3 regions of the Streptomyces sp. NPDC001634 genome follow, and region 2 is predicted to be linked to each of the others. Evidence: riboswitches for the same ligand, from Rfam matches in the RefSeq annotation. Region 2 holds a riboswitch; each other region holds the start of a gene.
What was found. Region 2 has a riboswitch for S-adenosylmethionine ahead of thrC (threonine synthase). Riboswitches for the same ligand answer to the same signal wherever they lie in the genome.

Region 1 (4,254 bases), on a different contig from region 2:
CTGGTCCTGGTCGCGATCGCGGTCTACCCGTTCATCGAGTCCTGGGTCACCGGCGACAAGCGCGAGCACCACATCCTGGACCGCCCGCGCAACGCCCCGACGCGTACGGCCTTCGGTACCGCGTGGATCTCCTGGTACTTCGTCCTGCTCGTCGGTGGTGGCAACGACCTCTGGGCCACGCACTTCCACCTGTCGATCAACGCGATCACCTGGTTCGTCCGCATCGCCTTCTTCGTGGTCCCGGTGCTCGTGTTCATCGTCACCAAGCGGATCTGCCTCGGCCTCCAGCGCCGGGACAAGGACAAGGTGCTGCACGGCCGCGAGTCGGGCATCATCAAGCGGCTGCCGCACGGTGAGTTCATCGAGGTCCACGAGCCGCTCAGCCAGGACGCACTGCACACGCTCACGGCGCACCACCAGTACGACCCGGTGGAGCTGGGCCCGACGGTCGACGAGAACGGCGTCGAGCGCAAGTTCAAGGGCTCCGAGAAGCTGCGCGCCAAGCTGAGCAACGCGTACTACGGGGAGAACAACCAGATCCCCAAGCCCACGGTCGAGGAGTACAAGGAGATCACAAGCGGCCACGGCCACCACTGATCGCTGCGCACGCCACACCACGGTCGAAGGGCCCCGTCCGATGTTCGGACGGGGCCCTTCGCCCTGCTCCGGGCTGGATAGGGTGGACCCGTTCGAGATGCGCGTCCCGTAGTCCGGGACACCGACCCAGGAGCGGCTTATGAGCGCTGTGACCCCCGCTGGAGGCGACACCGCGGCGGGCCGTTCCTGGCCCGAGGTACTGAACGCCCTGCTGTACGGCCGTGACCAGAGCGCAGAAGCCACGGCCTGGGTGATGGACCGGATCATGCGCGGCGAGGCGACCGATGCGCAGATCGCCGGGTTCGTGGTGGCCCTCAGGGCCAAGGGCGAGACCGTCGAGGAGATCAACGGGCTCGTCCGGACGATGTACGAGCACGCCAATGTGATCGAGGTGCCCGGGCGGACGGTGGACATCGTCGGTACCGGTGGCGACGGTGCCAAGACCGTCAACATCTCCACCATGTCGGCGATCGTCGTCGCCGGCACGGGTGCCACGGTCGTCAAGCACGGCAACCGGGCGGCGTCCTCCGCGTCCGGCGCCTCGGACGTCCTGGAAAAGCTCGGCGTCAACCTGGAGCTGACCCCTCGGCGGGTGGCCGAGGTGGCCCAGGAGGCCGGGATCACCTTCTGCTTCGCGATCAAGTTCCACCCGGCGTTGCGCCATGTGGGCGCCGCGCGCGGCCAGTTGGGCATCCGCACGGTGTTCAACATCCTCGGCCCGCTGACCAACCCCGCCAAGGTGCGGGCCCAGGCGGTCGGGGTCGCGGATCCGCGTATGGCGCCGGTCGTCGCGGGCGTCTTCGCCGAACGCGGCAACTCCTCACTCGTCTTCCGTGGCGACGACGGTCTCGACGAGCTGACGACGACGGCCACCTCCCGGGTGTGGATCGTCCGGGACGGCAAGGTCACCGAGGAGACCTTCGATCCGCGTGACGTCGGCATTGAACTGGTGCCGGTGGAGGCACTGCGGGGCGGGGACCCCTCGTACAACGCGGAGGTCGCGCGCCATCTGCTGGAGGGCGAGAGGGGCCCGGTGCGGGACGCCGTACTGCTGAACTCGGCGGCCGCGCTGGTGGCCCTGGATCCGGGTTCCGGGACCCTGGCGGACCAGCTCCGGGCCGGTATGGAGAAGGCCGCGGAGTCGATCGACTCGGGGGCGGCGAAGCGGGCGCTGGAGCGCTGGGTGGCCGCGAGCAACAAGTAGGCCGTGAGGTGCCGGCGCCTTCGAGGCGCCGGCACCTTCGTGTGTCCCGGCATCCGGACACAAGTTGCAGGCGGGCGATCACGTCCCGTACTGTCCTGGTCAGGTCATGAGCGACAGCCTCTCGGCCCCGGCCGGCTGTCCGGCAACCCTCCGTCCGTGGCGGGGTGCCCCGGGTGAGGACCAGGCCGTAGGCAGCGAGGTCTGCGGCAAGCGCGGACCCCTCGCACGCTTCGACTGAGCGTGGGGCCAGGGGTCCTGGTCGTTCGAGGGAGCCTTCCGTGAGCAAGCGAATGCGATAGGGCCGCAGAGCCCCGCCTCCGCATCCCCTTTTCACCCCTTTTCCCGTGCTGTCGACGCAGCCGCGCGCCGTTGTGCGCGCCGTCCGGCACGGCGATTCCACCTGCTTTCACGGGAGTCACCCATGTCCGTCTCCACCGCTGCCGCCGACCAGTCCGTTTGCCGCAATATTTCCGGGGCGCTGCCCGTTCTGGGGCGTGATGTCACCGTCCCCCTCGTCACGGGTGGCGAGGTCACCTACGCCGCGCTCGACTACGCGGCCAGTGCCCCGGCGCTGCAGCGCGTCTGGGACGACGTGGCGGCGTACGCGCCGTACTACGGCAGTGTCCACCGCGGCGCCGGGTACCTGTCGCAGCTGTCCACCGACCTCTTCGAGAACGCCCGCAGGACGGTGGCCGAGTTCCTCGACTGCCGCGAGGGAGACCAGGTGATCTTCACCCGGTCCACCACCGACTCGCTCAACCTCCTCGCCGCCGCCCTTCCGGCCGACTGCCAGGTCTTCGTCTTCGAGACCGAGCACCATGCGTCGCTGCTGCCGTGGCGTGACGCCCGGGTCACCTGCCTCAACGCCCCGCGCACCCCGCAGCAGGCCGTCGAGAGCCTGGAGCGCGCCCTTGCCGGCCGCGACCCCCACGGCCCGGCTCTCGTCTGCGTCACCGGCGCCTCCAACGTCACCGGCGAGCTGTGGCCCGTACGCGAGCTGGCCGCGGCCGCCCATGCGCACGGCGCCCGTGTCGTCCTCGACGCCGCCCAGCTGGCTCCGCACCACCCCGTGTCCGTCCGCGACCTCGACGTCGACTGGGTGGCCTTCTCCGGTCACAAGCTGTACGCCCCCTTCGGCTCCGGAGTCCTGGCGGGCCGCGCCGACTGGCTGCGCGAGGCCGAGCCGTACCTGGCGGGCGGTGGCGCCAGCCGCAAGGTCACCCGGCGCGAGGACGGGGGAGTGGAGGTGGAGTGGCACGAGAGCGCCGCCCGCCACGAGGCCGGTTCCCCGAACGTGATCGGCGCCTACTCCATCGCATCCGCCTGCAAGGCGCTCACCGAGGCCGGTTTCGACACGCTCGTCGCCCGCGAACAGCACCTCATTCGCAAGGTCCGAGAAGGCCTGGCCGAGGTGCCCGAGGTGAAGATCCTCTCCCTCTTCGGCGACGACTCCCCGCGGGTCGGCGTGATCTCCTTCGTCGTCGAGGGCTGGAACAGCTCCCACTTCGCGGCGGCCCTCTCCGCCGAATACGGCATCGGCGTCCGCGACGGCCTTTTCTGCGCCCACCCGCTCGTGCGCACCCTGCTGGGCAGTGACCCGGAGACGCAGGGCGAGTGCGGCGCCCCCGAGGCAGCCCCCGGTGAGAAGTCGCTGAATGCGATCCGCGTCAGCTTCGGCGCCGGTACTCCCGACGAGCACGTGGAGCGCTTCGTGCGCGCGGTCAGGGAACTCGTCCGATACGGCGCGAAGTGGAACTACCGCACGGAGGACGGCCGTTGCGTCCCGGCGGTCTGATCCCCGAGGGGGCGCCGCCGGCCGGTGGCCGGATGCACGACGGGGCGTGAACGGTACGCCGCACGCCCCGTCCTCGTACCGATGCGGTCTAGTTGTCGAGCCCGATCGCGAACGCCGCCTCCAGGTCGTGCTGGGAGTAGGTGCGGAAGGCGACATGCGTATCCGTGCCCAGGACGCCCGGGATCTTGCTGATCCGTCCGGGGATGACGTCCGCCAGGTCGTCGTGGGCCTTCACCCGGACCATGGCGACGAGGTCGTACGTCCCGGTGACGGAGAAGACCTCGCTGACTGAGTCCAGCGCGGCGATCGACTCGGCGATCTCGGGGATCCGGTCCACGCTGGTCTTGATGAGCACGATCGCGGTGATCACGGCTGGTGTTCTCCCTCGGGGGCCTGGGCTGGTGGTTTCACCCTACTCGTACGGCCGTAGCGCACCCATGCGTAGACGAAGCCCAGTGAGAAGCCCACGAGGTGGGCCAGGTACGCCACCCCGGGGCCCTGCGCCGCGCGGCCCGCCGCCATCCACTGCAGGGCCGCCCAGAAGGGGAGCACCACCCAGGCCGGGAAGCGCAGTGGCAGGAAGAGCAGGAAAGGGAAGAGACTGGTCACCCGGGCCTTGGGGAACAGAAACAGGAATGCGCCGAGGACCGCGGAGATC
Region 2 (4,254 bases):
CGCCGAGGGTCGCGCCCTGGGCGCTCACCTCGGCCCGGCCGCCGGTGTAGGTGCGCAGGATGGTGGGAATGCGGACGGTGACGCTCATGGGGTTGTGACCTCCGGTCGAGTACAGCGCCCCTGGAGGGGGCGCGGGACGTGACAGCATGCGGCTCCGCCGCGCGGGCGCGACCAGCCCCCACCGGCCCGCAGCTTCAGAACTGCCCTTGCAGCGGAATGCCTACGCAAGACCCGCATCGCGGAAGGAGTCGAGGTTCGGACGGATCGTGGCGGTCAGCCCCGTGCCTGCCACCGCGTCCAGCGTCTTGAGGCCGTCGCCCGTGTTGAGGACGACCGTCGTCTTCGACGGGTCGAGGACGCCGTTCTCGATCAGCTTGCGCGTGACGCCGACGGTCACACCGCCGGCCGTCTCCGCGAAGATGCCCTCGGTCCGCGCCAGCAGCTTGATGGCGTCGACGATCTGCTCGTCCGTCACATCCTCCACGGCGCCGCCCGTGCGGCGGGCGATGTCGAGGACGTACGGTCCGTCCGCCGGGTTGCCGATCGCAAGCGACTTGGCGATCGTGTCCGGCTTCTGCGGCCGTACGACGTCGTGGCCCGCCTTGAACGCGACCGACACCGGCGAGCAGCCCTCGGCCTGGGCACCGAAGATCTTGTACGGCTTGTCCTCGACGAGCCCGAGCTTGATCAGCTCCTGCAGACCCTTGTCGATCTTCGTCAGCTGGGAGCCGGAGGCGATCGGGACCACGATCTGGTCGGGCAGCTGCCAGCCGAGCTGCTCGGCGATCTCGTACGCCAGGGTCTTCGACCCCTCCGCGTAGTACGGCCGCAGGTTCACGTTGACGAAGCCCCAGCCCTCGCCGGCCGGGTCGCCGATCAGCTCGGAGCAGAAGCGGTTCACATCGTCGTAGTTGCCCTGGATGCCGACGAGGTCGCCGCCGTAGATCGCGGCCATGACGACCTTGCCCTGCTCCAGGTCGTGCGGAATGAAGACGCAGGAGCGGAAGCCGGCGCGGGCCGCCGCGGCGCCGACCGCGCCCGCGAGGTTGCCGGTGGAGGAGCAGGAGAGAGTGGTGAATCCGAAGGCACGAGCGGCCTCCAGCGCCTGGGCGACGACCCGGTCCTTGAAGGAGTGCGTCGGGTTACCGGAGTCGTCCTTCACATACAACCCGCCGGTCACGCCCAGCTCGCGCGCCAGGTTGTCGGCCTTGACGAGCTTGGTCCAGCCCGGGTTGAGATTCGGCTTGTCGGCCACGTCCGCGGGGACGGGCAGCAGCGGCGCGTACCGCCAGATGTTCGCGGGACCCGCCTCGATCCGCTTCCGCAGCTCCTCGGTGTCGTAGTCCGAGAAGTCGTACGCGATCTCCAGCGGGCCGAAACACTCCTCGCAGGCGAAGACCGGGCCGAGAGGCACCCGGTGGCCGCACTCTCGGCAGGACAGAGCCGCGGCGGGACCGAGGTTCACGGGGTTCGTGGTGCTTGCAACTGTCTGCACAGCCATGTCAGGCGAGGCCCTTTCTCCTCATCTTCCTCACGACGCATCTCGCCGTGAGACGGATTTGGCACCTTCCCTAGCCGGGAGCCTCGCGGAGACGATCAACACTGATCTACGAGAACCGACTGGAGGGTTGCCGGGGCTTCATCGGGCCGTTTCCCTCTGCCCCTCTGGATGAGCTGTATGAGGTTGTTTCACTGGTGTGAGGCGCGGCGACCCCCGACATGCGATGGTCACCGGCGTTGTTCAAGACTGTAACCGAAGGCCAGGACAGTTGAGATAGTCGTCCGAACCGCGAGATGGATCACACAGTGAGGAGCCGCAGACCGTGCTGGAAGAAGTCGAGCGCTGGCTGAGCACCCGGTCCTGGTCCGTCACCGATCGCCCGCTCCACCAGCTCATGGCCGCGAAACGCCTTTCGGGATCGTCGGTCAGCGTCGTGCTGCCCGCACTCAACGAGGAGGAGACGGTCGGCGAGATCGTCGCCGTCATCCGCCACGACCTCATGCAGCAGGTTCCGCTTGTCGACGAGATCGTCGTCGTGGACTCCGGCTCGACGGACCGCACGTCCGAGGTCGCGGCGGCAGCCGGCGCCCGGGTGGTGCACCGCGACACGATCCTGCCGCGCATCCCGGCCGTGCCCGGCAAGGGCGAGGTGCTGTGGCGCTCCCTGCTGGTCACCCGCGGTGACATCGTCTGCTTCATCGACGCGGACCTGAAGGAGTTCTCGTCGGACTTCGTCTCCGGGATCGTGGGCCCGCTGCTCACCGACCCGGGCGTGGACCTCGTGAAGGCGATGTACGACCGCCCACTCGGCGGAGCGGCGGGCCAGGGCGGCCGCGTCACCGAACTGATGGCCCGCCCGCTGCTGAACATGCACTGGCCTCAGCTGGCCGGTTTCGTACAGCCGCTGGGCGGCGAGTACGCGGCCCGCCGCTCCCTGCTGGAACAGCTCCCGTTCCCGGTCGGGTACGGGGTGGAGCTGGGCATGCTGGTCGACGCCCTGCACCTGGTGGGCCTGGACGCCCTCGCCCAGGTCGACGTGGGCGTGCGCAAGCACCGCCACCAGGACGGCCAGGCACTGGGACGCATGGCCGCCGCGATCTACCGCACCGCACAGCTCCGCCTGGCCCGCGGCCATCTGATCCGGCCGTCCCTCACCCAGTTCGAACGGGGCAAGGAGGGTTTCGAGCCACGGACGTACTCGGTGGACACGGAGGAGAGGCCCCCGATGGTGGAGATCGAGGAGTACGTGGAACAGAAGGCTGCCTGAGACTTTCCCCGGGCTCTCCTCCGCGAGCGTGATGGTTGTATACGGTTCCGCATACGGCCGAACCGCACGTTTGAGCGTTTTCGGCTCGGGCTAAGTTTCGTGGCATGGCTTCCACGCAAGTCGCTTCGCACAGGGCCCGGATTCTCGTCGCCTCCAACCGCGGCCCGGTCTCGTACACGCTGGACGAGACCGGGGCGCTCACCTCCAAGCGCGGCGGGGGCGGCCTCGTGTCGGGCCTGTCGGCGATCGGCCCGGACGCGGACGCGGTGTGGGTCTGCTCGGCCCTGAACGACGGTGACCGCGAGGCCGTACGCCGGACGGGGGGCGCCCTCGATCCGGCCGACACCGGCGGTCAGCGCGTACGGATGCTCCCCATCGACCCGCAGGTGTACGCGGACGCGTACAACGGCATCGCGAACTCGGTGCTCTGGTTCGTGCACCACATGCTGTACCAGACGCCGCTGGAGCCGGTCTTCGACAAGGAGTTCCGGCGGCAGTGGGCCTCGTACGAGGCGTACAACCGGGCGTTCGCCGAGGCGCTGGCCCAGGAGGCGGCCGAGGGCGCGGCGGTCCTGATCCAGGACTACCACCTCACCCTGACCCCCCGGATGCTTCGCAGCCTGCGGCCCGACCTCAGGATCGGCCACTTCTCGCACACGCCGTGGGCGCCGCCGGAGTACTTCCGTCTTCTCCCGGACGACATCGCCGCGCAGGTCCTCGGCGGAATCCTGGGCGCTGACCGGGCGGCGTTCCTCACCCAGCGGTGGGCGGACGCGTTCACGGACTGCTGTCACGCCGTCCTCGGCCCCGGCATCCCCTCGGGCACGCGCATCGGAGTCCACGGGCTGGGCGCGGACGCGGACTTCCTGCGCAGGCGGGCGCACCAGCCGGACGTGGACGAGCGGATGGCCGTACTGCGCGAGCAGATCGGCTCGGCGCCCGACGGCACACCCCGCAAGACGATCGTGCGCGTGGACCGCACGGAACTGTCCAAGAACATCGTGCGGGGCCTGCTGGCGTACGAGGAGCTGCTGGAGTCGCGTCCGGAGTGGCGCGAACGGGTCGTCCATGTCGCGTTCGCGTACCCGTCCCGCCAGGACCTGGCCGTTTACCGCGAGTACACGGCCGAGGTCCAGCGGGTGGCGGCGGAGATCAACTCCCGCTACGGCACGCCGGGGTGGACCCCGGTGGAGATGCATGTGAAGGACGATTTCGCGCGCTCGCTGGCCGCGTACCGGCTGGCGGACGTGGCCCTCGTGAACCCCATCCGGGACGGTATGAACCTGGTCGCCAAGGAGGTCCCGGTGCTCTCCGACGAGGGCTGCGCGCTGGTGCTGTCCCGGGAGGCCGGGGCGTACGAGGAGCTGGCCGAGGATGCCGTGACGGTGAACCCGTACGACATCGGGGGCACGGCTCGGGCGTTGCACGAGGCGCTGTCGATGCCGGCGGGGGAACGGGCCGCACGGGCGAAGGCGCTGGCCGCGCA
Region 3 (4,254 bases), on a different contig from region 2:
TGCACCAGCACCGGCTTGTCGAAGCCGTACTCGTGCCGTAGGGCGGCGATCTGCTTCGGGTCGACCTGCCCCGAGTCCATCCCGGCACTGGCCATCGCCGTGACCGGGTCGCCCGGCAGATAGTCCAGCACCAGGAACGAGACCGTGTACGCCGCCCACAGCACGCCTACCGCCTGCGCGAGCCGTTTGATCACGTAGCGGCGCATGCGCTAGCCGATCCAGGTGTCGTGCAGCTGGAGCCGGCTGGAGGCGTCGAAGTTCAGGTCGTGCACCTTCTTCGACACACCCAGTTGGGTCTGGAGCTCCACGACCGGCACGTAGTAGGCGTTCTGCACGATCAACTGCTGTGCCTGGCCGATCAGTTGCTTGCGCTTGGCGGTGTCCGTGGTCGCGGCCTGCGCGGCCAGGGCCGTGTCCAGGCTGCTCGTCGGCACGCGGTAGAAGTTGGCCAGCTTCGTGGAGAAGGAACTGCGCAGGATGTCCGGGTCGGCCCGGGTGACGTTCCCCCAGGCCGCGTCGTAGTCGCCCGACTGCAGCGTCGGCGCGAGCTGGGTGACCTGGAGCTGCTTGAGGGACACCTGGACGCCGACGGCCTTGAGCTGCTGCTGGATCAGCTCCAACGCGGGCTGGTTGGTGGCGGCGTTGGGGATCCAGTCGATGGTCAGGCTGAGCTTCTTGCCGTCCTTGGTGCGGATGCCGTCACTTCCGGTCTCCCAACCGGCCGCGTTCAGCAGGGACTTGGCCTTGGCCGCGTCGGACGTCAGGCCCGAGGCGAGGCTGGTGTAGTCGGGCGTGGTGTGCGCGAGGACGCTGGTGGCCGCCTGGGTGCCGGTCGGGAACACGGTGTCTGCGATCTGCTGCCGGTCGGTGGCGTACAGGATCGCCCGGCGCACTCGCGCGTCCTTCAGGGACGGCCGTGAGTTGTTGAGGCCGAGGCCGAACACGACGCCGGGGTTGGCCCGTCGCTGGAGGGTGACCTGGCCGCCCTTGAGCGCCGCCTCGTTGGCCTTGCCGACGCTGCTGATCGCGTCCACCTGGCCGGACTGGAGACTGCCCGCCCGTACACCCGCCTCCGGTACGACCTTGAACACCAGCTTGTCCAGGTACGCCTCGCCCTTCTTGGTCCACAGCGAGGAACCCCAGGCGTATCCGGTGCGCTTGGCGAGGGTGAGCGACTGGTTCTGCACGTACTGCTTCAGTACGAAGGGCCCGGAACCGATCACGCCCTCACTGCACTTCTGCTGCGGGGTCTTCTTCACGCTCGCCGACGACTCGATGCCGAGTGAGTGCGTGGAAGTGGCCTGCAAGAACTGGGTGTTGGGCTGGTTGAAGGTCACCTTGACGGTGAGCGGGTCGATCACGGTGGTGCTCTTGACGCCGCTCAGATAGCCCTCGGCCAGGGTTCCCAGGGCGCCGAGCTTCGGCACCGCGTCGAAGTTGTCCTTGACCACCTGCGCGGTCAGCTTCGACCCGTCGCTGAAGGTGACACCCGAGCGCAGACGGAAGGTGAACGTCGTGGCGTCGGAGCTGATGTCCCAGCTCTTCGCCAGCCACGGCACGATCTTGCCGGTCTTGGGGTCCTGGTCCGTCAGCGAGTCTACGATCTGGCGCACCGAATAGATGGTCTCGTTGCTGGCGACCTGCTGCGGATCCACGCAGCCGGCGTCCGAGCCCACCGCGAAGGTCAGGGTGCCGCCGGACTCGGGCTGCCCGGTGCCGCTGCCGGAATCGCCGCCGCTGGAGCCGCAGGCGGTCAGCAGAACACTGGTGGTGACAAGGGCGGTCAGCGCCGCCAACCGAGAAGTTCTGACATGGGGAAGTGCAATCACGGAGGGCTTCTCCTACTCGTGTCACCAGGCACGGTGGCTGTGCGAGACATGGCCGTGCGTGGGCGTGCGGCCCCGTTCGGCGCGATGCCGACGCCGGGAGCGCTGTGCAGACAGGGATCAGGGGGAAACGAGGATCAGGCGCAGACGGATGCGGCGAGAACTGGTGCCGGACTGCGACCAGCGGTGGGAAGGCCCGTCAGGCCTGACAGAGACAGCTGGTCGAGCGCTTGAGGTCGATGTGGCGCCGACGAGAGAGCCGGGAGAACACGGTGGCGCCGACGAAGCGGGCGCTGAGGTCACCACCGTGGCGCATGCCGGTCCTCCACACTTCCGGCCCCGGTCACGGGGCCACGCGCTTGCGGGATCGTCGGTGATCCTGCCGGGCTTTCACCTGGAGCACCCCACCGCGGGGGAGGGTTGCCGGTCAGCGAGCCAGGGCTTGACGCTGACACTCAATGCCACTTGTGATCGTACGGAGAGATCTTTCCGTTGGTCAACGGCCAAGCGCGGCTCAGGAACCGCCGCGCTCGCGGGGGATCTTCTGGCCGGCCTCGATCGCCACCGGCAGTCGGTTCTCGGCCGGGGGCAGCGGGCAGGTGGCCAGGTCCGTGTAGGCGCACGGCAGGTTCGCGGCGCGGTTGAAGTCCAGGGCGACCGTGCCGTCGGCGGCGGGCGGCTCCAGGGACAGGGAGCGGTTGGCGGCGTAGGTGGTGACCCCGGAGGTCTCGTCGGTGAACAGCACCATCAGTCGGCCCGCGCCATGGCCGGGGAACGCGGTCAGCGACAGCGGGCGCCCGTCCAGCTCGAACTCGACCCTGCCCGGAGCGTCGTACACATGCTCAAGGCCCTCGACCGCGGCGCCCACGGTGGTCGGCCGCGGCGTGTCGAAGGGGATGTAGCGGCCCGTCACGGCCCAGCGCGGGTCGGGGGCGTAGGCGGGCGTTCCGGTGAAGGCCGTGCGCAGCGGCGCGTCCGGGTGCCGGGGGCGCACGATGTCGTTGCCGCCGCGCTTGGCGACCTCGATGACGGCGTCTCCCCAGACCGCGTCGACGCCACCGCGTTCGGGAAGCACGCCGAAGCGGTGTTCACCGTGGACCGGCGTTCCGTCGACGATCAGTTCCTCGCCGTCGTCGAGGTCTACGACGACCCCGTCGGGGCCGGTGCGCCACGCACCGGGCGCGTCCGGGAAGCGCTGGGGCCGGTCGTCGAGCCAGTGCAGGCCGGTGATCGCCAGGAACCCGTGCGGGTCGGCGAGCCGGGCCTCCTGGGCGCGGTACCACTCCAGCCAGTTCTCGGTGAAGGCCTGGAGGTCCGTTGCGGTGGCCTCGGTGGTCATGGGTTCTCCTTCGTCACGGGGGTGCAGGGGGGCCGGTCGGGCCGTCGGTTCGACCGGCGTGTTCAGCGGGCCAGTTCGCCGAGGAGACGCCAGGTGCGTCGGCGGTCGGCTTCTCCCGCGATCTCGGTGCCCGAGAACACGACCTCGGTGGCGCCGGCGTCGCGGTAACGGCGTACCTCGGCCTCGACGGTCTTCTCGTCGCCGATCACGGCCAGGTCGGCGGCCCGCCGGCCGCCGGAGAGCTCGATGACCCGGGCGTAGGACGGGATCTGTTCGTAGAACGCGAGGTTCTCGGTGGCTTTGGCCCGCACCGCGTCCACGTCGTCGGTGACCACGCCGGGCACCAGGGCCACGATCCTGGGCGCGGGGCGGCCGGCGGCCTCGGCCGCGGCGGTCAGGGCGGGCACGATGTGGTCCGCCAGGGCGCGCGGTCCCGCCAGGTAGGGCAGGATCCCGTCCGCCAGCTCACCGCTGACCCGCAGCGCCTGCGGCCCCATCGCGGCGACCAGCAGGGGGACACCGCTCTCGGCACCCGGTACCCGCGCCGGGACCGGGGTGGTCGCGGTGAGCAGCTCACCGTGGAAGTCGGCCGTGCCGGTCTCGGTCAACTGCCGCAGTGCGGTGAGGAATTCACGCAGCCGCGCGATGGGGCGTTCGAAGGGCAGGCCGAAGCCGGTCTCCGTCAGCAGTTTCGTGCCCAGCGCCAGGCCGAGGTGGTAGCGGCCGTGGGTCGCGGCCTGAGCGGTCTGGGCCTGGCTGGAGACCAGCAGCGGGTGGCGGCCGAAGACGGGGATCGCGGAGGTGCCGACCTGCAGTCCGGGCACTTCCCGCCCGACGATCGCCGCGAGCTGAGGTGAGTCCGCGCCGAAGGTCTGCCCGAACCAGGCCGACCGCAGACCGGCGCCCGCGGCCTCCTGGGCCAGTTGCACGGTGGCGTCGACCTGGTTCGGCGCGTCGGACGCGTTGAGCGCTACTCCAACAGTCATGTCAGTCAGAACGGGCGTCGGTCGAACCCGCATTCCGGTCTGTGTGTGACAGCTTCTTGTCAGTCATGTGTACTCAGTCCTGAGCGGAAGGGCCATCCCGGTG

Region 1: another riboswitch for S-adenosylmethionine. It lies ahead of ABT186_RS29070 (aminotransferase class V-fold PLP-dependent enzyme); the one in region 2 lies ahead of thrC (threonine synthase).
Region 3: another riboswitch for S-adenosylmethionine. It lies ahead of ABT186_RS20450 (putative leader peptide); the one in region 2 lies ahead of thrC (threonine synthase).

What each region holds. Positions count from the first base shown of each region.
Region 1 is NZ_JBEOZU010000050.1:38,391-42,644, forward strand. Features, by position in the region: gene qcrB (cytochrome bc1 complex cytochrome b subunit) at 1-597, shown strand, start outside; gene trpD (anthranilate phosphoribosyltransferase) at 737-1,801, shown strand; SAM riboswitch class IV at 1,904-2,020, shown strand; gene ABT186_RS29070 (aminotransferase class V-fold PLP-dependent enzyme) at 2,223-3,596, shown strand; gene ABT186_RS29075 (Lrp/AsnC family transcriptional regulator) at 3,685-3,966, opposite strand; gene ABT186_RS29080 (rhomboid family intramembrane serine protease) at 3,963-4,254, opposite strand, start outside.
Region 2 is NZ_JBEOZU010000039.1:38,763-43,016, reverse strand. Features, by position in the region: gene ABT186_RS25330 (MoaD/ThiS family protein) at 1-88, opposite strand, end outside; gene thrC (threonine synthase) at 221-1,501, opposite strand; SAM riboswitch class I at 1,520-1,676, opposite strand; gene ABT186_RS25320 (glucosyl-3-phosphoglycerate synthase) at 1,824-2,768, shown strand; gene ABT186_RS25315 (alpha,alpha-trehalose-phosphate synthase (UDP-forming)) at 2,873-4,254, shown strand, end outside.
Region 3 is NZ_JBEOZU010000028.1:63,508-67,761, forward strand. Features, by position in the region: gene ABT186_RS20440 (ABC transporter permease) at 1-206, opposite strand, end outside; gene ABT186_RS20445 (ABC transporter substrate-binding protein) at 210-1,829, opposite strand; gene ABT186_RS20450 (putative leader peptide) at 2,026-2,142, opposite strand; SAM riboswitch class IV at 2,177-2,289, opposite strand; gene ABT186_RS20455 (DUF1684 domain-containing protein) at 2,341-3,165, opposite strand; gene ABT186_RS20460 (LLM class F420-dependent oxidoreductase) at 3,228-4,151, opposite strand.